One region of the Paenarthrobacter sp. R1 genome, then DNA from elsewhere that is predicted to be linked to it. Evidence: riboswitches for the same ligand, from Rfam matches in the RefSeq annotation. Region 1 holds a riboswitch; each other region holds the start of a gene.
What was found. A riboswitch is a leader RNA that binds a small molecule or an ion and turns the genes downstream of it on or off. The one in region 1 is predicted to bind thiamine pyrophosphate.

Region 1 (5,087 bases):
ACCTTGCAGGCATTCCGCCCTTCTCAGGGTTCCTGGGCAAACTCGGCCTTCTGCAGGCCGGTGTGGATCTGGGAACACCGCTGGCCATAACGCTTGTAGTGGGCGGGGTTGTCACAAGCCTCTTGACGCTGCTGGCGATTGCCCGCGTCTGGAACAGGGCCTTCTGGCGCAAGCCCGAGGACGCTGACTTCCCGGACCCCGTCCTTCAGTCTCCCGGCAGCGTCGGAGTCCTCCCGCGAAGCATGGTGGGTTCCACCGCAGCGCTGGTGGTCTTCGGAGTGGCACTGACAGTCTTCGCCGGACCGCTCTTCAACCTCGCCGGCGGCTCTGCGGAAATCATGCTGGACCGGGGTGCGTACATCCACTCCGTGCTGGGTGACACCGCTCCCGTGCCCGCGCAGGCGCAGCCGGGTGATGCCAAATGAGCCGTAAACCCATATCCTTCCGGACCGAATTGCCGCTGCTGGTCTGGCTGGTCATCGTGTGGGGTGCCCTCTGGCGGGACTTCAGCCCGGGCAATCTGCTGTTCGGCGCGTTGATCGCGATCATTGTGGCCAAGCTGTTCTACCTTCCGCCCGTGGAACTCAGCGGGCGGTTCAACGTGCTCCGGGCATTCCGCTTCGCCCTCATGTTCCTCGGCAAAGTGGCGGCAGCGAGCTTCCTGGTCCTCTACTTGGCCGTGGTCAAAGGGCCCAGCGTGCGCAGTGCCATCGTCGCTGTTCCGTTGCGGAGCCATTCCGACCTCATGGTGACGGCCACCGGCCACGTCATTTCGCTGATTCCGGGCTCGCTGGTGGTGGAAGTGGACCGCTCCACGTCCACCCTGTACCTGCACGCCCTGAACATGAAAACCGAAGAGGACATCCAGAAGATCCGCCGGGAGGTCCAGGACATCGAAGCCGGGCTGATCCGGATCATGGGAACACGTGAAGAACTGGACGCGCTGCAGGCCGAGCAGCACCCAGGTGTGAAAGGGGCAGCGCTGTGAAAGAACTTGTACTGGTGCTAACGGCGGCAATCCTGAGCCTGGCTGCTGCCGGGGCCATCATCCGGATCGCCATCGGCCCGTCGCTCCTGGACCGCGTGCTGGCATCGGACGTACTGCTGGCCATCCTGGGCGCGGCGCTGGCTATCGACATGGCCGTGAACCGCCACTTGAACAACCTCATGCTGCTGGTTGCCCTGGCCGTTATTGGATTCATCGGATCCGTAACGGTTGCCCGCTTCGTGGCCGACAGAAGGGGTCAAAGCAATGAGTCCTGATGCAACGGGCATGGACGCAGTCATTGATGGCGTGACCGCCGTCTTTCTGGTGGTGGGCGCGCTGATGTCCCTGGGTGCTGCTATTGGCTTGCTGCGTTTTCCCGACCTGATGAGCCGCATGCACGCCGCCACCAAGCCCCAGGTCCTGGGTTTGTTCCTGATGCTGGCTGCCATAGGCCTGCAGATGAGGACGTGGTGGGTGTGGCCGGTCCTGCTGGTGGCCTGGATCTTCCAACTGCTCACCGCTCCAGTCTCCGCGCACATGGTGGGCCGCTCCGCGTACCGCACCAAGCACGGACACCGGGAACTGCTGACCAAGGATGAACTGGAAGCAGTGGTCCAGCGGGCAGCCGAAAGCCAGAAGGAGAACTGACACGCGTTCCTGCGTTTCAGGAACGCGTGCCAGGAAACCGGAAGCTCCTAGATGATGTCCTGGGACTTCGCGAACCGGGCAATGGCACGCTGGGTTCCGCGGCTGGTGAGCACCTGGATGAGCGTGCTGACGAAAGCCGATACCAACGCGAAGGTCAGGGCTGAGCGGAGGCTCGTCTCGACGTCGTCGTGGCCTGTGGGCGGCTTGTGGCCTGTGGCCTTTTCCCAACCCTTGTTCACCAATTTGGTGCCAAGGAAACCCGCGCCGAGGCTCACACCGGCACCCAGAAGCTTGAAGAAGAAGTTCATGACCTCAGCCTAGCGTCACGGCGGTGGGGGCCGCGTTTTACTGCTTGTTCCCGCATTCCTTCAGGAACGCAGCCATGGAGCCCGGAGGTGACACGACGGGCCGCACCTGATGCTCGGCCTGCCACACGGCCTCCACACTGTGGAACTCCGAGATCTCCTTGAGCAGGAAGTACGTTGGGGGCATGAGCTGAAGCTTGCCCTCTGCCTCGGCCGCCAGGATGCCTTCCACCGGCATCCAGAGTGACTGCCAGGCCTCCGTGGTTTGGTGCTGCGGCTCGGCTCCGGGGGCGGGCCTGGCCACGTAGAAGTAGGTGTCGAAGCGCTTGGGCATGTCCGTGGGCGTCACCCAGTTGGCCCAGGGGCGGAGCTGGGAGGCGTCGAGGGTCAGCCCTGCTTCCTCGAACACTTCACGGATGGCAGCCGCCAGCACCGTGCCTGCTTGCGCATGCGGGTCGGAGGCCGCGATCGAGCTCATCGCCCAGTCGGCCGCATGCCTTTCCAGCAGTTCGGAGGAGTAGTCCCAGCCCTCCGCGTCCGAGGCATCGACGCGACCGCCGGGGAACACCACCATGCCGGCGGCAAAGTCCATGGAAGAGACCCTGTGCTGGACAAAGGCTTCCAGTCCCGCCGACGCATCCCGAAGCAGGATCACGCTGGCGGCAAGGCGGGGTTCGGCCACGGGGGTGTCCTTGGCTGGCTGTTCTGTCATGGGATGGGCGCCCCTCTTGCTGCTGTGAATCCGGTGTGCTGAATCTGCTGGCCCCATTCTCTCAGGTGTGCGGCACAGCCGGTCGCGGCTGTGCGCCCGTGAAACAGCAAAAAGGTTTATGACCGGGCCCATAACCCGGCGCACCCCTTCCGGTGTAAACTGGGCACGCCCACAAGGGCAGATTGATAACGACAGGGGAGCGCCGCCGTCGAACCTGCAGGCATGCAGGAGACGCGAGGGCGCTGAGAGTGCGGACAGCCGCAGACCCTCGAACCTGATCCGGTTAGTACCGGCGCAAGGGAGTCGAGCTTCTCAGAGTGTCCGGAACCGGATGGCAGCAGGCCACCGGGAATACCGGGGAGCACTTTCCCCTCCTGTAACCTCAGGAGGCTAAGAATGACCACGTCAAGCGTGAAGAAGGCCGGCAACAGCTGGCGCGTTGTAGACATTGTGGTGGCGGCGCTGATTGCCATCGCAGGCGGAGTGATCTTCTGGGCCTGGTCCCAGGGCGCCGCACTCGTATCCGTTCCCATGAATGCTGCTTATCCGCCCCTCACCGGCCTGATCGCCGGTGGGTGGATGATCCCGGCCGTACTGGGCATGCTCATCATCCGCAAACCGGGAGCAGCGCTGTTCTGCGAAGCGGTCGCAGCAACGGGTGAGCTCATCATGGGGTCCCAGTACGGCACCACGGTCCTGATCTCCGGCATCCTGCAGGGCCTCGGAGCGGAACTGATCTTCGCTGCTTTCCGCTACAAGAAGTTCAACCTCCCGGTGGCCCTCCTCGCGGGTGCCGGGGCAGGACTGTTCTGCGGCCTTAACGATTCCTTCATGCCGTGGGGCTGGAACATCGCCTACGAAGCCGTCGACAAGCTGGCCTACATCGCCTTCACCACCGTTTCGGGTGCAATCATCGCCGGGGCACTGTCCTGGGTGGCCACCCGCGGGCTCGCGTCCACGGGCGTCTTGAGCTCCTTCGCTTCCCGGAAAGCCGCGTCAGAGCCAGTCTTCAACTGATGGGACCGGCACAGGTACGGCCCGCCGCCATCTCCGCCAACGGCTGGGGCTGGCGGCATTCCGGCCGGACGGTACCAGCCATCCAGGGGCTGGACCTGCAGATCGAACCCGGGGAACGGGTTCTGCTGCTGGGGCCGTCCGGCGGCGGAAAATCGACGTTCCTGCACGCCCTGGCCGGGGTGTTGGGTGATGAGGAAGACGACGCGGACGAGACCGGTTCCCTCCTCATCGACGGTGCGGCACCTCGCGAACAGCGGGGCCGGGCCGGGCTCATGCAGCAGGACCCGGAAACGCAAGTAGTCCTGTCGCGCGTGGGCGACGACGTCGCTTTTGGAGCTGAGAACCTTGCCGTGCCCCGGGACGACATTTGGGCCCGGGTCCATGAAGCGCTCGACGACGTCGGGTTGCGTACCGCTGCCGGCGACGGCCTCGCGATGGACCATCCGACGGCGGCTCTTTCCGGCGGACAGAAGCAGCGCCTGGCGCTGGCCGGGATTCTGGCGATGCGGCCGGGGCTGGTCCTGCTCGATGAACCAACGGCGAACCTGGACCCGGCAGGCGTGCTGGAAGTCCGGGACGCAGTTCGCCGCTGCCTTGAAAAGACCGGTGCCACGCTGGTTGTGGTGGAACACCGGGTGTCCGTATGGAAGGACCTGGTTGACCGCATAGTGGTCCTCCAACCGGGCGCGGCCGGTGGCGGAGTGCTGTTGGACGGCCCTCCCGATCAGGTGCTCGCCGAAGCCCGGAGCATGCTCATCACAGCCGGAGTCTGGGTCCCGGGATATGTGCCCCGTACCCGCACCAGGACCACCGCTGAGGGGCCGGCGGAGTTGCTCCTCGCAGCAGAACACGTGGCCGTTTCCCGCGAAAAGCCGCGGCGGAGGGGTTTCAAGAGCATCCCGCCCATCCCGGTCCAGGCCGGTGTGTCTGCCCAGGTTCGGGCAGGACGGGCGTTGACCATCACTGGCCCCAACGGCGCAGGGAAGTCCACCTTTGCGCTCACGATGGCCGGCCTTCTGGCGCCGGTGGCAGGAAAGGTCTCTGCCGCCGTCGAGCTTTCCGAGGGCGCCGGAATCGATCCCTTCAAATGGAAGGCGGATCAACTGATTTCCCGGATCGGGACGGTGTTCCAGGAGCCTGAGCATCAGTTCGTCACGGGCAAAGTGATGGATGAGTTGATGTTTGGGCCCCGGCACCTCGGCAGGGGTGAGGAGCGGGTGGACGAACTCCTGGAGAGGCTCCGTTTGACGCACTTGGTGGACGCGAATCCCTACACGCTGTCCGGCGGCGAGAAGCGGCGGCTTTCCGTCGCGACCGTCCTGGCCGCCCACCCACAGGTCCTGGTGCTTGATGAGCCTACCTTCGGGCAGGATGCCAACACCTGGGCGGAACTCGCGTCGTTCCTGTCCGAGTTGCT
Region 2 (5,087 bases), 1.6 Mb from region 1:
GGAACGCAAGGTCTTCCTGCCGTCCGGCGGCTCTTTGGTGATCGACCGTACCGAGGCCATGACTGTCGTGGACGTCAACACCGGCAAGTTCACCGGCAGCGGCGGCAACTTGGAAGAGACCGTCACCAAGAACAATCTGGAAGCGGCCGAAGAGGTAGTTCGCCAGCTCCGCCTCCGTGACATCGGCGGCATCATCGTCATCGACTTCATCGATATGGTCCTGGAGTCCAACAGGGACTTGGTGCTGCGCCGGCTGGTGGAGTGCCTTGGCCGCGACCGCACCAAGCACCAGGTGGCGGAGGTGACGTCCCTGGGCCTCGTCCAGATGACGCGCAAGCGCATGGGCACAGGCTTGCTGGAGGTCTTCGGTGAGCAATGCGAGCACTGTGCCGGCCGCGGCGTGGTGACGCACGACGAGCCCGTGGAGCACCGCCGCGCGAATGTGGTGGCTGCCGAGCAGCACCGGTCCCACACCGAAGCACAGCAGCCGTCCCAGCGCAGTGAGCGTAAGCGTCGCCGCGGCAAGGGGGGCAACCAGGCACCGGAAGCTACGACGCCGGTCCAGCCGGCCGCTGCCCCGACGGCACCCGCTCCGGCTGAGTCCGTGGATCCCGCCCAGAAAGCCAAGGCAGAGGCTACCCGGGCCGCATTGGCGACGATCGCCGCTGCTGCGCACGCTGCACACCTGCACGATGACGAGGTGCACCGCGCCGAGGAAGCAGCCCGCGCCGCCGGTAAGGCGGAAGCAGGCCAGTCGGGTCCCGCCCAGGCGGATCCTGCCCGGAAGGCTCCTGCGCAGTCGGCTCCTGCCCAAGGGGATGCCGCCCAGGCCCCTGCGCAGGGCGGGCAGACGCAGGGCTCCACCCCGGCAGAAACTGCGGCCAGGGAGGGCCGTCCGGCTCCGGTACTGCGCTTCGGCGGAGAGGAAGTGGCTCTGCCTTTCGTGGAGCATCACGACGAACCTGCCAAGAAGCCTGCCATGAGCCTGGATCTGCTGGCTGAGGCCTTCTCGCACTTGGGCGGCACACCTGAGGTTGTCCCCGGGTCTGAGGTTGCCGGGTCTGAGAAGGACGCGCCCGGGAACGTTGAATCTGCTGACGCACCCGTGAGCGCCGACGCCTTGCCAGCCACGTCCGCTGGTACTGAACCCGTGGAGTCCCGGTCCGGCGCCCGGGGCCGGCGCGGCAGGCGGAACCGCAGTGCCAGCAGGGCCCAGGGTGCTGCCAACGAGACCAACGTTGAGCACCACGACGTTCGGGCCGCCACAGGTGGCGGGACCTCGCACGAAGCGAAGGCGCCGGCTGAGCCGGCAAAGAAGCCAACTCCAGCCTCGGAGCCGATCATCCTTGGGGTGGGTGTTCCGGCGTCGGAGCTGTAAACAGGTACTGAAGACACAGTTGGAACGAAGGCCGCGCAGCGCATGCTGTGCGGCCTTCGTCGTGCAACGGGTCATCATCGCCCGGGTCATATCCAGGCCGTTAGCCGCCGGGGTTCCCGGCGTGAGGGGCTTCCGGGCTAGGCTAGGACACTGACACGGGGTGCCGGGCATAGGGCCGGGCTGAGATCCAGACCCGTTGAACCTGTCCGGTTAGCACCGGCGAAGGGATGTCTCCATGACTTCAATGTCGTCTTCTGCTGTTTATCCGTTGCCAGCGGTCATCCGTACACATCCGAGGGTGTTGAGCATTGCTGGTTCGGACCCCTCCGGCGGGGCGGGGATCCAAGCGGACCTTAAAAGCATTGCTGCGCACGGCGGCTACGGTATGGCCGCCATCACCGCGCTGACGGCCCAGAACACGCGGGGCGTCAGCGGTGTGCATGTGCCGCCGGTGGAATTCCTCCGCCAGCAGTTGGAAACCGTCAGCAGCGACGTCGCTATCGACGCCGTGAAGATCGGGATGCTCGGTGATGCCGCCGTCATCAACGAGGTCCGGACCTGGCTTGTCAAGGTACGTCCCGCCGTCGTGGTCCTGGACCCGGTGATGGTGGCCACCAGCGGTGACCGGCTGCTGCGGGAATCAGCCGAGGCAGCGTTGCGTGACCTTCTGCCGATGGCGGACCTCATTACACCCAACCTTCCGGAACTGGCCATGCTGCTGGGGGAACCCGAAGCGGAGGACTGGCCTGCGGCGCTGGACCAGGGCAAACGGTTGGCCGGGGAGTGCGGCAATACGGTGCTGGTCAAGGGAGGCCACTTGCCGGGGGCGCAGTGTCCGGATGCGCTTATCAATACCAGCGGTTTGCTGCGTCAGGACGTGATCGAAGTCGGGGGACCGCGTGTTCAGACACGGAACAGCCACGGCACTGGCTGCTCGTTGTCCTCGGCCCTGGCCGCTGTCCAGGCAAGAACAGGAGATTGGGAGGCGTCCCTGCGGGAAGTCAAGCCCTGGTTGCGCGAGGCTCTGATGAGGGCTGACGATCTTGAAGTGGGCCAGGGGAGCGGTCCGATCCACCATTTCCACCATCTCCGGGAATCATCCCGGCCCGGGGCCTTCGCTGCCCTCCTGTGGAAGGAAGCCGCCGTGGAGCTGGAAGCCATCCACGGGCTTGCCTTCATACGGGACTTGGGGTCCGGGGAGTTGCCGGAGTCCGAGTTCAGCTACTACCTGGCCCAGGACGCCCTTTACCTCAACGGGTATTCCAGGGTGCTTGCCCGGGCAGGTGCCCTCGCCCCGACCGAAGAAGAGCAGCTGTTCTGGGCCCGGGGTTCCCAACAGTGCCTTGACGTGGAATCCGTATTGCACCGGAACTGGCTGAGCGGCCGTGAAGCGACGACGCAGAGCGGCCCGGTCACCAAGGCCTACGTGGACCATCTGATGGCGTCATCTGCTTCGGGAAGCTACGGCGTCCTGCTTGCTGCGGTCCTGCCCTGCTACTGGCTGTATGCGGAAGTGGGGCAGCAACTGCACGCCGACTTCGTCCAGGCCGGTTCCCCGGAGAACCATCCCTACGCGGATTGGCTGAGGACCTATGCGGACGAGGATTTTGCGGAGGCGACGCGGAAGGCGATTGCTCTCACGGATGCCGCAGCAGCTGCGGCATCCGGCCGTGAGCGGGCTGCCATGAAGGAAGCCTTCGTCCAGTCCTGCCGCTACGAGACCGCGTTCTTTGATGCCCCAAGACTGCATTCGTAACACGGACGCCGCGCGTCGGACGGGAAATCAACGGCAAGGCCACGTAGAGGCTGTAAGCTGTATGGGCACGGTGCCGGGAACGTCCGTTCCTACTGGTGACAAGCGTCACGTGGTGGCTTCCGGACCCGGCCTCATTTGCAGCTGAAGGTCAAACTAGCGTAATCTTGATCTTCGGTGCTTACGCCAACACTTGGGTTATGCCCCTTGGAATTGTTCATGGGATGACTCGCGGGCTTCGATCTGAAGTCCACGGCGTTGAGGCACAGCGTGAACCAGGCCTGATTCCGGTTCGGGGTTCCGCACGCAAATTTAGTAAGAAACGTCGAGAGAAGTGAGTACCCAAGTGGTGTACGCGATTGTCCGCGCAGGCGGCCGCCAAGAAAAGGTTTCCGTTGGAGACTACGTAACTCTGAACCGCGTCCCCGGTGGAGCCGGCAGCACGCTTGAGCTGCCCGCCTTGCTCCTGGTTGACGGCGACAAGGTCACCTCCGCTGCTGCGGACCTGGCCAAGGTGAAGGTCACGGCTGAGATCCTGGAAGACCTCCGCGGTCCCAAGATTGTCATCCAGAAGTTCAAGAACAAGACCGGCTACAAGAAGCGCCAGGGTCACCGTCAGGAACTGACCAAGATCAAGATCACGAGCATCGCGTAACGTCCGTTACGTAGTTCAGATTTCAGTTTCCCCAGAAATTTAGAGGCAGGCATTTCACATGGCACACAAAAAAGGCGCGAGCTCCACTCGCAACGGTCGTGACTCCAACGCACAGCGCCTCGGCGTCAAGCGTTTCGGTGGCCAGGTAGTTTCCGCAGGCGAAATCATCGTTCGCCAGCGTGGCACCCACTTCCACCCCGGTGCAGGCGTCGGTCGCGGTGGCGACGACACCCTGTTCGCCCTCGAAGCCGGTGCGGTTGAGTTCGGTACTCGCCGTGGCCGTCGCGTGGTGAACATCGTTGCTGCTGCTGCCGCAGAGTAACAACACTTTCTGAACCGGTGGAGCGGGCCAACAGGTCCGCTCCACTGTTCTTTTAACCGCATTACAATCGTTCAGGGCGCCAGGCGCACTGGGCAAGGCGTTCGCGCTGTTGACAGCAATAGAGGAGATTCACGTGGCGAGCTTTGTAGACCGGGTAGTCCTGCACGTATCAGGCGGTACCGGCGGCCATGGCTGTGTCTCCGTCAAGCGCGAGAAGTTCAAGCCGCTGGGCGGGCCCGACGGCGGCAACGGCGGCAACGGCGGCGACGTCATCCTCCGTGTCTCGAGCCAGACCACCACGCTCCTTGATTACCACCATGCCCCGCACCGCCACGCCACCAACGGCGGCCCTGGCATGGGTGATTGGCGTGACGGCAAGAACGGGGAAACACTGGTTCTTCCCGTTCCTGACGGCACGGTAGTCAAGACCAAGGACGGAAAGGTCCTGGCAGACCTGGTCGGAGAAGGAACTGAGTTCGTTGCAGCGGCCGGCGGCATCGGGGGACTGGGCAACGCAGCACTCTCCTCGCAAAAGCGCCGCGCTCCGGGGTTCGCCCTCCTGGGAATCGAGGGAGAATCCAGCGACATCGTCCTGGAGCTGAAGTCCATCGCCGACATCGCCCTGGTCGGTTTCCCTTCTGCCGGAAAATCAAGCCTGATTGCCGCGATGTCGGCAGCCCGGCCCAAGATTGCCGACTACCCCTTCACCACGTTGGTGCCTAACCTGGGCGTGGTCCAGGCCGGCGACGTGCGTTTCACCATCGCGGACGTGCCCGGGCTCATCGAAGGCGCCAGCGAGGGCCGCGGCCTTGGCCACAACTTCCTCCGCCACGTCGAACGTTGCGCGGCGCTGGTGCACGTGCTGGACTGCGGAACGCTCGAATCGGACCGGGACCCGCTGTCCGACCTCGCCATCATTGAAGCGGAACTTGAGAAGTACGCCGTTGACATGAGCTACGCGGGAGTGGACGGGGAAGTG
Region 3 (5,087 bases), 890 kb from region 1:
ATTCCCTGGCCCACTAGGTGTCATTCGGCCAGTTCGAACCTGATCACCCGGCCGGTGATGTCGGCCTTCACCAGGCGCACGCGCACCTGGGTTCCGGACACCAGCTCACCATCGCATCGGGCAGTGACGGCAGGTTCGGCGATCTGCACGGTGCCGTAGGGGCCATTGCCGTTGCCGTTCCCGTTGGACGGCTTGGACCCGGAAATCACCACGGCGTCGAATACCTGACCTACGTGGTTTGCCGCGAGCGCGGCTTCCACGGTGTCCAGGGCCATTCGCTCCAAGCGGCCTGCCAATGAGTCGGAAGCAGCCATGATCCCGGGCAGGTCAGGCAGCGCTTCCCGTGCCCAGGCGGGGATCTCCCGGCCGTTGCTGAGGGCTTCGCAGATCACCAGGACAAAGCGGTCAATGAGCCTGCGGAGTGGAGCAGTGGTGTGCGCGTACGGGGCCCCGATGGCGGACTGGACAACGTTCTCCGGTACCTCACCGTCGAACGGGGTGTACCCGGCGCCCCGGAACAGCATGCCGGCGGAGTGGAGGATGGCCAATTGCTTCGGATCCGAACCATCGAGGGTCCGGAGGTACTCGCCGTAGCTGATGTCGCCGTCCCACGGTTTTCCGAGGGCCTGGGTTTGGCGCTTGAAGTGCAGTAAGGAGCGCTCATCAGGGGCCGGCATGGTCCGCAGGATGCCCACCTTGCCGTCGAGCATCAATTGGGCCGCAGCCATTCCGGTCATCAGGGACATCTGGGCGTTCCAGTCCTCGATCGGCAGCGAGGGAGCAGCCACGATCCGGTAGTCGCCGTCGGTGACCTGGACGATCTCCTGTTCGGGCATGTTCAGGCTCGCCCCGCCGCGTTTGCGCTCGAGTTCGACCCGCTTCAGGCCCACTTCCTTCAGGAGCATGAGGGCCTCGGGGGCGGTTCCCGCATCGATCTGCTTCTGTGCACCCTTGTAGCTGAGCTTTGCACGGCTGCGAACGGTGGCCCGCTCCACGGACATGGAGACCACTTCCGCGTTGTGGTCGAGGTCGAAGTCCCACACGAAGGCGCTGCATTCCTGCTCTGCCAGGAGGCTCCCGGCTTGCTCGCTGATGACCTCCGGATGCAGCGGGACCCTTCCGTCCGGTGCGTAGAACGTTTGCCCGCGCCGCCGCGTTTCGGCGTCCAAGGCTCCGCCGGGGGCCACGAAGGACGGCACGTCGGCAATTGCGTACAGGACCTTGTAACCGGCATCGTTCCGCTGAATGAACAGCGCTTGGTCCAGGTCGGTGGAAGTCGCGGGGTCTATGGTCACGAACGGCACGTCCAGCAGGCTGCGGGGCGGCAATTGCAGGTTTTGAACCGCCTGGCGCGCTTCATGCTCGGCGTCGGCAGGGTAGTCGCCGGGTAGTTCCAGCTCGCTCCTCAAGGCAGCCAGGGAGGCAGCGAGCCGGTCGGAAGAATCGTCGACGTTGGGCGCTATCCGATGATGTGACACGAAAGTCAGACTAGCCCGAAAACGGCGGATAGTCTTGGACCATGGGCACGTCCACTCCTGGCGGAATTCCCGCGGACGTTCTCCCGGCAGAGCTGCTGGGAGCCATGGCCTATGGCGAATTGTCAGCGTTCGGGCGGTTGTCCGCGGACTCCCGCTTCGCCCCTACCCTCCGGGACCGGGCTACCTTTGCCAAGATCGCGGTCGGTGCATTCGGCAACTATGCGTTGATCAGCGGCCGGCTTACCGAGATGGGGCGGGACCCCGAAGACGCCATGCTTCGCTTCCAGCCGTCGTTCGATCACTTCCACGAACGCACCCCGCCAGGGGACTGGTACGAGTCTGTTCTGAAGGCGTACATCATCGACACGGTGTCCTCGGACTTCTACAGGACGGTGTCCGCCTTCCTGGATGCCGGGACACAGCAATTCGTCCGGAAAGTCGCTTCTGCGGACCAAGCCACCGAGGCGTTGCGCATCCTCCTCATGCGGGCCCTGAGGGACGATCCCAGGTTGGCTTCGCGCCTTGCCCTATGGGGCCGAAGGCTGGTGGGTGAGGCCCTCACCCAGGTGCAACGGGTGGCGTTGGAGCACCCGGACCTGCGTGCCGTACTTCATGACGGACAGGCCAAGGCGGAGGTACGCCGGTTGACGGCGGAACTCGCCGATCACCACGGCCGCCGGATGACGGGCCTCGGACTGGCTGCCTAGGCGTCCAGGGCTTCGAGCAGCGCCTTGGCCGCCGCCGTAGGGTCTTCTGCTTCGGTGATGGCGCGGACTACGACGATGCGGCTGGCTCCTGCCGCAACCACCTGCTCCACATTCGAAAGATCGATCCCGCCAATGGCAAACCAGGGAAGGGCGGATCCTGCGCGTTCCACAGCTTCGGTGGCATATGTGACCAAGCCCAGGCCCACTGGCGTCCGGCCCGGTTTGGTGGGTGTGGGCCAGAGGGGACCGACGCAGAAGTAGTCCAGTCCTTCGCTGCCCGACGAAGCCGCAATGGCCGCGTTCACCTGATCAGGCCCATGCGTGGAAAGACCTATGGCAGCGGTGTCCCCGAGCAGCTGCCGGGCCACGGGCAGCGGGAGGTCCTTTTGGCCCACGTGGAACACGGGAGTCCCGGAAACACGGGCGATATCAGCCCGGTCGTTGACCGCCCACAGCTTGGAATGCCGGGCGGCAGCTTTGTTCAGGACCTCGAGCAACTCCAGTTCCTCGGCGGCCTCAAGGGTCTTGTCTCGGAGCTGGATGATGTCCACGCCGCCTTCGAACGCGGCGTCCACAAAGTCTTCGAAATCGCCTTGCCGCCGGCGGGCATCGGTGCACAGGTAGAGGCGGGCGTCGGTGAGGAGATCAGGCTGGGTCATGGAAACCAGAGTAGTTCCTCTAAACTGGGCACGTACTGCGGGAGCCGTGACAGCGTCATATGACCGTCCGGCTGAGAGGGCTTCAGAGCCGACCGCTTGACCTGATCCGGCTAATACCGGCGTAGGGAAGGAAACCAATGGCAGAAGCCATCCAAGCAGACGTTGCCGTCATCGGCGCAGGCGTAGTCGGCCTGGGCATAGCCCACCGGATCCGGGCCACAGGCCGTTCCGTGGCCCTCATCGATCCGAACCCCGTCAGTGGAGCAACCTTTGCAGCGGCCGGGATGCTGGCCCCCGTGAGCGAACTCCACTACCAGGAAGAAGATCTCCTGGAACTGATGCTCGAATCGTCCAGGTTGTGGCCAACGTTCGTGTCCGGATTGTCCGGTACCGGCGTCACCACCGGCTACAGCACGACGTCGACGCTCGCGGTGGGTGCCGATGCCGCCGATCGACGGGCGCTCGCCGATCTGCGCTCCGTGCAACAGGCGGCGGGGCTCACAGTGGAGCCGTTGATGCTGCGGGACGCGCGGCAGCGCGAGCCGCTGCTCAGCCCCGGAATTTCATGCGCTTTCGATATCCCGGCCGACCACCAAGTGGACCCCCGCCGGCTGGCGGAGTGCATACTCGCCGGATTGGCCGCGCACACCCCGTGGGATGCCACATGGGTCCCGGGCGCGAGCAGCGGGTTCCAGCTGGCAGCGGAAGCCCGGCGGCTGCTGTGGGAGGGTAACCGCGTTGTGGGCGCTGAACTCTCCACCGGCCAAGTGGTAGCGGCAAGGGAAACGGTGCTGGCCAATGGCTTGGCGGCTGCGGCGACCGGCGGACTTCCTGAGGACCTGCACCTGCCGCTCAGGCCGGTTTACGGAGACATCCTCAGGCTCCGGGTACCGGAGGACCTGCGCCCGTTGCTGACCTCCACGGTCCGCGGAATGGTGCGGGGAGTGCCGGTGTACATCGTGCCCCGCGAGGACGGGACCGTGGTGATCGGGGCAACCCAACGCGAGGACGGGCTCTCGACGGGATCGAATGCGGTGTCTGCCGGCGGCGTGTACCAGCTGCTTCGGGACGCCCAGGTCCTGGTCCCCGCAGTCGGTGAGCTGGAGCTCATCGAAGTGACAGCCCGTGCACGGCCGGGCACCCCTGACAACGCTCCGCTCCTGGGGCGGGTGGGCGCGGCGGACGGCGCCGTCCGGGGCCTGATCATAGCCACGGGCTTCTTCCGCCACGGCGTACTCCTGACCCCCATGGCCGCACAGATCGTGGCCGGCTTGCTCGACGGTTCCGCGGATGACCGGTGGGTCCGGTTCCGTCCGGATCGTTTTTCTCCGCAAGGCGCCCTCGCCCGTCCCCGCATTCCAACACCATCCATCGCTTCCACCAAGGAAACAGCATGAACATCACACTCAATGGCGCCCGGCACACCGTGGCCGATGGCGCATCCGTCAGCACCCTGGTCACGTCCGTTACCGGCCGCGCCCTCGACCCGAGCGGACAGGCGGCCGACGGCGGCAAGCTGGGTGTCGCCGTCGCGCGCAATGCGGAGGTGGTCCCGCGTAGCCAGTGGGCAGCAACGAACCTCGCCGACGGCGATGAACTCGAACTCGTTACCGCAGTCCAGGGAGGCTGACCATGACCATCCTCAACACCGAAACCACTACTGACACGCTGGAAATCGACGGGGTCGCCTTCAGTTCGCGGCTCATCATGGGCACCGGTGGCGCGCCGAGCCTGGACGGTTTGGGGGCGGCCCTGGTGGCTTCCGGCACGGAGCTCACCACGGTGGCCATGCGCCGCTACTCGCCGGCCGAGACGGGCTCGCTGTTCCAACTGCTGGTGGACAACAACATCCGGGTGCTGCCCAACACGGCAGGTTGTTTCACTGCCAAGGACGCTGTGCTCACCGCGGAGCTGGCCCGCGAGGCGCTGGAGACCGATTGGGTGAAGCTGGAAGTCATCGCGGACGAACACACGCTGTTGCCGGACGCGGTTGAACTCGTCGACGCCACTGAACAACTGGTCAATCGGGGTTTCAAAGTCTTCGCATACACCAACGACGACCCCGTGTTGGCACTGCGACTGGAAAACCTCGGCGCCACTGCGGTCATGCCCCTCGGAGCACCGATCGGGACCGGTCTGGGCATCCTCAACCCGCACAACATTGAAGTCATTGTGTCCCGTGCCTCCGTGCCTGTTGTCCTGGACGCAGGCATCGGAACTGCTTCCGATGCGGCACTGGCCAT
Region 4 (5,087 bases), 1.4 Mb from region 1:
GGCGCCAACGGACAGCCAGTACTGGGCACGCTCGGAAGCGACCTCGATGTACGACGGCTCTTCGGTGGGGTGGTACTTGCCGATTTCTTCGATGGCACGGCCGTCGCGCTTGGCGCGGGCATCCATGACGACAATGCGGTAGTACGGTGCGCGCATCTTACCGAAGCGCTTAAGGCGAATCTTTACGGCCACTTTTGTGGTCACTCCTGTTTCTGAAACGAGGGTGAACCCGACGTTCTGCACCCGTGGGGCGGGCCATACTAGGGGGTTCGAAGGACAAGATACGAGCACGGAGAGAGGGGCCGCACCGATCGAGTACCTGTCTATTGTGCCAGATGACAGGAGTATTTACGACTTCGCCCCGCGCACTTGCCTGCGAGGTTCAGGAAATTGACCACACATACAGGCCGGCGCGGTCGATTTTTTCGACATCGCTGGCAAGTGCAGCCAACTGCTGGACGTACCCGCGGGATTCCGCAGCGCCGAACGGCATGTCCTCCTGGGAAGTCCAGGCCTCTGCGACGTCGTCCAGCACGTTGCCGTCGCCTTCGCTCTGGTAGGTCAGCAGCTCGGCGAGGGCCCGCACCATTGCTTCCGGAACACCCAGCAGCGAATCGCTGGTGACGTCCACCAGGGCGAGTTCATAATCAGCGCCGGAGGCGTGCACTGCCTGCCCTGCAAGATCACCGAGCTGCTCCACCTCAAAATCGGTGATGCCTTCGATGCGCACAGCAGAACCGGCCACATCGGCGCCGCGTTCGAGTGCAGCTGCCCGCTTGAGGGCTTCATCGTGGGTGGCTACAAAGATTTCGGCAAAGCCCATGGAACGTACTCATTTCCTTCGTGCTGACATGCCCCGCCCAACCGCGGGAGGCTGCGCAGGACATGGAACCGGCACCGCCATCGCCTAGCCTAATGCAGCCACGCGCCGGCGGATGCCGCCTCAGCGGACGGCAACCCGCAGCTGGTTGCGCCACGGATCCTCGAAGCGGAGCTCAAGGCCGGTGTGGTGGCTTTGCAGGCCGGCCACGCGGAGACGGTCGGCGAGCGCTGCGACGTCATCATTCGACGGGACTTCGATGAGCACTTCACCCAGGCCCAGAGTGTCCTTGCGCGGGCCCGCTCCCCTGCTGTTCCAGACGTTCATGGCCATGTGATGGTGGTAGCCGCCCGCCGAGACGAACAGCGCCTGGCCATGCCACCCCGCGGTCTTTTCAAAGCCAAGGGTGTCAACGTAGAACTTCTGCGCTGTGGAAACATCGCCCACCTGGAGGTGGACGTGCCCGATCCCGGCCGCGGCCCCCTGCTGCCCCACGATGGCGGCCTCGCTCAGGTGTTGCTGGAGGTACGCCTGCGGAGGCAGCGCCACGTTGTCCATGACCACGTTCTTGCCGTCCCATTGCCAGACGTTCCTCGGCTTGTCGTAGTACAACTCGATGCCGTTGCCTTCGGGGTCGGTGAAGTAGAAGGCTTCGCTCACCAAGTGGTCAGCGCTGCCAACGAACGCGCGGGGTTCGTACTGCGCGGCCGTGGCAATGGTGGCGGCGAGGGACGCTTGGTCCTCGAACAGGACTGCGGTGTGGAACAGCCCCGCTTCCCCGCGCCCGGGCAGCTGCAAGCCCGCTGCGGGAGCCAGATGGACCACCGGCTTCCCCAGGCGGCCCAGGTACAGGCCGCCGTCCTGCTCCGCTATGACCTGCAGGCCGAGGGCGCGCTGGTAATAGTCGCTCATCACCTTCATGTCGCCGACCCTGAGCATGACAGTGCCCATGGTGAGTTCGGCTGGCAGGAGGTCCTGGCTGGATGGCGTGGTCATGTGATGCTCCCGGTAGTTCGGCGGCCGCCTTTCGGCACGTTCTACCTTACTAAATTACTTGAAGCTTCAATTTATTCCTAACGAACGATGGTGCCCCGCAGAACCACGTGGCTAAGTTCACGCACGGTAGCCAGGGCGCGGCGGGGATCCTCCCTGCAAATCACGACGTCGGCACTCGCCCCTTCGCTGACGCCCTCGGCTCCCAGCCACCTCCGGGCGCCCCACGCAGCAGCCTCGAGGACCGCTGAAGGCGGCAGGCCGGCGTCGTGCAGTTCCTGCATCTCGTCGGCTATGCGGCCATGCTTGATAACGCTCCCGGCATCAGTGCCGGCATAGATGGAAACACCGGCTTCATAGGCCTCGAGGACCCGTTCGCGCCGGCGCTCCCACAATGCGGTCATGTGCTGCGCGTAGTCGGGGAACTTGGGCCCGGCCTGGGCCGCGATATCGGGGAACGTGGCAATGTTGACCAGGGTGGGAACGATCGGGACACCCTGTTCCACAAGCCGCGGGATGTGCCGCGGCAGGAGCCCGGTGGCATGTTCGATGCAGTCGATGCCGGCATCGAGCATGTCATCCAAGGTTTCTTCCGCGAAGCAATGCGCGGTTACCCGTGCGCCCTCGTCGTGGGCTGCAGCGATGGCGTCCTTGACCACCGCCGCCGGAAAAGAAGGCGCCAGGTCTCCCACGCCGCGGTCGATCCAGTCGCCAACCAGCTTGACCCAACCGTCGCCGTCGCGCGCTTCCTTTCGAACGGTCTCCACCAGCTGCTCCGGCTCCACCTCGTGTCCGAGGCCGCGCAGGTAGCGCCGGCTCCTCGCAATGTGCCGTCCCGCCCGGATCAGCCTTGGCAGGTCCGTACGCTGCTGGACCCACCTCGTATTGGCCGGGGAGCCGGCATCACGGACCAGCAGCGTCCCGGCGGACAAATCGGTACGGGCCTGCTCCAGGGTGGTGGCCTCATCCACTGCCCCGCCGGCTCCCAGGCCAATGTGGCAGTGGGCATCAACGAATCCGGGCAGGACCCAGCCCTCCAGCACGGTATCCGGGGCAGCTTCCGGACGGCTGAAGGTCAGGCGGCCGTCCACGGACCACAGGCCCCGGCGTTCCTCATGCGCGGAAACCAGCACCGGACCGCTGAATTCAATGATGTTCGGCATGGCAGAAGCTTAGTGCCGGCGGCCACAGTCCGGATCCGGACCGCATATGACTGGGAGCACCCGCCGCAGCTGTGGTAGCTTCGTCCCTGACCACACGGGAGCCCCTGCAGGGGCTGAGAAAAGGACTGAAGCAGTCTGCGACCGTTGAACCTGTCCGGGTAATGCCGGCGAAGGAAGTGAGTAATCCTTGAGCACCACAGAAACACAGCACAGCCCTACCCAAAACCTGACAGCTCCCGGCGGGGACGCCGTCACGCAGTCGCTGAAATCCCACTCGCTTGCCTGGGTGGAGGACCCTGGCCACGGCATCCGCGTCCCGGTGACCGAGATTGCCTTGGAGCCCTCCCCCAACGGGAAGGCCAACGATCCGCTGAGGGTGTACCGCACGGCAGGGCCGGGCAGCGATCCCGTCGTCGGGCTTGAACCCTTCAGGGCGGCATGGATCCAGGCGCGCGGCGATACGGAAAGCTACACGGGACGGGAACGCAACCTGCTCGACGACGGCAAGTCAGCCGTGCGCCGCGGTGCGGCTTCAGCGGAATGGAAGGGCGCACAACCCGTGCCTCGCCGCGCCGTCGATGGCAAAAGGGTCACCCAGATGCACTACGCCCGGCAGGGCATAGTGACCCCGGAGATGCGCTTCGTGGCCTTGCGGGAGAACTGCGACGTTGAACTGGTCCGCAGCGAGGTGGCCGCCGGCCGCGCCATCATCCCCAGCAACATCAACCACCCCGAGTCCGAGCCCATGATCATCGGCAAGGCATTCCTGGTGAAGATCAACGCCAACATCGGCAACTCAGCCGTGACGAGCTCAATCGCCGAAGAAGTGGACAAGCTGCAGTGGGCCACCCAGTGGGGAGCGGACACTGTCATGGACCTCTCCACAGGCGATGACATCCACACCACCCGTGAATGGATCATCCGGAACTCCCCCGTTCCCATTGGCACCGTCCCCATCTACCAGGCCCTGGAGAAGGTCAACGGCGAGGCGAACAAGCTCACGTGGGTAATATTCCGGGACACCGTGATCGAACAATGCGAACAGGGTGTGGACTATATGACCATCCACGCCGGCGTCCTGCTCCGGTACGTGCCGCTGACGGCCAACCGGGTGACCGGAATTGTTTCCCGAGGCGGCTCCATCATGGCCGGCTGGTGCCTTGCCCACCACCAGGAAAACTTCCTCTACACGCATTTCGACGAACTGTGCGAAATCTTCGCCAAGTACGACGTTGCCTTCTCGCTCGGCGATGGACTGCGGCCCGGCGCCACCGCAGACGCCAATGATGCCGCACAGTTCGCGGAACTGGATACCTTGGCGGAGCTGACGGAGCGGGCCTGGAAGTACGACGTCCAGGTCATGGTCGAAGGCCCGGGCCACATTCCGTTCCACTTGGTGCGTGAAAACGTGGAACGGCAACAGCGGTTGTGCAAGGGCGCCCCGTTCTACACCCTGGGCCCGTTGGTCACTGACGTCGCGCCGGGCTACGACCACATCACCTCGGCCATCGGTGCCACGGAAATCGCCCGGTACGGCACGGCGATGCTTTGCTACGTGACCCCCAAGGAGCATCTGGGGCTGCCTAACAAGGACGACGTCAAAACCGGAGTCATCACCTACAAGATTGCAGCCCACGCCGCAGACCTGGCCAAGGGCCACCCCGGCGCGCACGAACGCGACGACGCGCTGTCCAAGGCGCGGTTCGAGTTCAGGTGGAGGGACCAGTTCGCACTCTCACTGGACCCGGTGACCGCGGAGTCCTTCCACGATGAGACGCTTCCCGCTGAACCCGCCAAGACCGCGCACTTCTGTTCCATGTGCGGGCCGAAATTCTGCTCCATGCGCATCAGCCAGGACATCCGGGATGAATACGGTTCCGCCGAGGCCCAGGCGGCCATAGCGGAGATGTACAGCGGCATGCGCGAAAAGAGCGAGGAGTTCCTGGCGACCGGAGGCAAGGTCTACCTGCCCGAACTCCAGCTGCCGGCCCGCGGTGACCAGCGGCTCACGACGCCCTGACCGACAAACCCCGTCCGACGTCGGCAATGAAGGACCGGATGAACCGGTCGCCGTCGGCGGAGTCCTGGGGACGGTGCCCTCCTGCAGCTAC

Region 2: linked by a shared signal. The riboswitch ahead of thiD (bifunctional hydroxymethylpyrimidine kinase/phosphomethylpyrimidine kinase) and the one ahead of QN084_RS08100 (ECF transporter S component) in region 1 are both predicted to bind thiamine pyrophosphate.
Region 3: linked by a shared signal. The riboswitch ahead of thiO (glycine oxidase ThiO) and the one ahead of QN084_RS08100 (ECF transporter S component) in region 1 are both predicted to bind thiamine pyrophosphate.
Region 4: linked by a shared signal. The riboswitch ahead of thiC (phosphomethylpyrimidine synthase ThiC) and the one ahead of QN084_RS08100 (ECF transporter S component) in region 1 are both predicted to bind thiamine pyrophosphate.

Annotation. Positions count from the first base shown of each region.
Region 1 is NZ_CP127115.1:1,665,348-1,670,434, reverse strand. It holds gene QN084_RS08130 (Na+/H+ antiporter subunit D) at 1-425, shown strand, start outside; gene QN084_RS08125 (Na+/H+ antiporter subunit E) at 422-988, shown strand; gene QN084_RS08120 (MrpF/PhaF family protein) at 985-1,263, shown strand; gene mnhG (monovalent cation/H(+) antiporter subunit G) at 1,253-1,636, shown strand; gene QN084_RS08110 (DUF4235 domain-containing protein) at 1,684-1,944, opposite strand; gene QN084_RS08105 (NUDIX hydrolase) at 1,982-2,653, opposite strand; TPP riboswitch at 2,837-2,972, shown strand; gene QN084_RS08100 (ECF transporter S component) at 3,050-3,670, shown strand; gene QN084_RS08095 (ABC transporter ATP-binding protein) at 3,670-5,087, shown strand, end outside.
Region 2 is NZ_CP127115.1:115,252-120,338, reverse strand. It holds gene QN084_RS00570 (Rne/Rng family ribonuclease) at 1-1,378, shown strand, start outside; TPP riboswitch at 1,525-1,623, shown strand; gene thiD (bifunctional hydroxymethylpyrimidine kinase/phosphomethylpyrimidine kinase) at 1,614-3,134, shown strand; gene rplU (50S ribosomal protein L21) at 3,478-3,786, shown strand; gene rpmA (50S ribosomal protein L27) at 3,845-4,108, shown strand; gene obgE (GTPase ObgE) at 4,242-5,087, shown strand, end outside.
Region 3 is NZ_CP127115.1:771,117-776,203, reverse strand. It holds gene QN084_RS03715 (RNB domain-containing ribonuclease) at 21-1,478, opposite strand; gene QN084_RS03710 (ferritin-like fold-containing protein) at 1,520-2,185, shown strand; gene thiE (thiamine phosphate synthase) at 2,182-2,844, opposite strand; TPP riboswitch at 2,872-2,989, shown strand; gene thiO (glycine oxidase ThiO) at 2,982-4,241, shown strand; gene thiS (sulfur carrier protein ThiS) at 4,238-4,474, shown strand; gene QN084_RS03690 (thiazole synthase) at 4,477-5,087, shown strand, end outside.
Region 4 is NZ_CP127115.1:284,628-289,714, forward strand. It holds gene rpsP (30S ribosomal protein S16) at 1-192, opposite strand, end outside; gene QN084_RS01430 (hypothetical protein) at 383-823, opposite strand; gene QN084_RS01435 (VOC family protein) at 944-1,816, opposite strand; gene QN084_RS01440 (amidohydrolase family protein) at 1,894-2,976, opposite strand; TPP riboswitch at 3,061-3,169, shown strand; gene thiC (phosphomethylpyrimidine synthase ThiC) at 3,164-4,996, shown strand; gene QN084_RS01450 (alpha/beta fold hydrolase) at 4,983-5,087, opposite strand, start outside.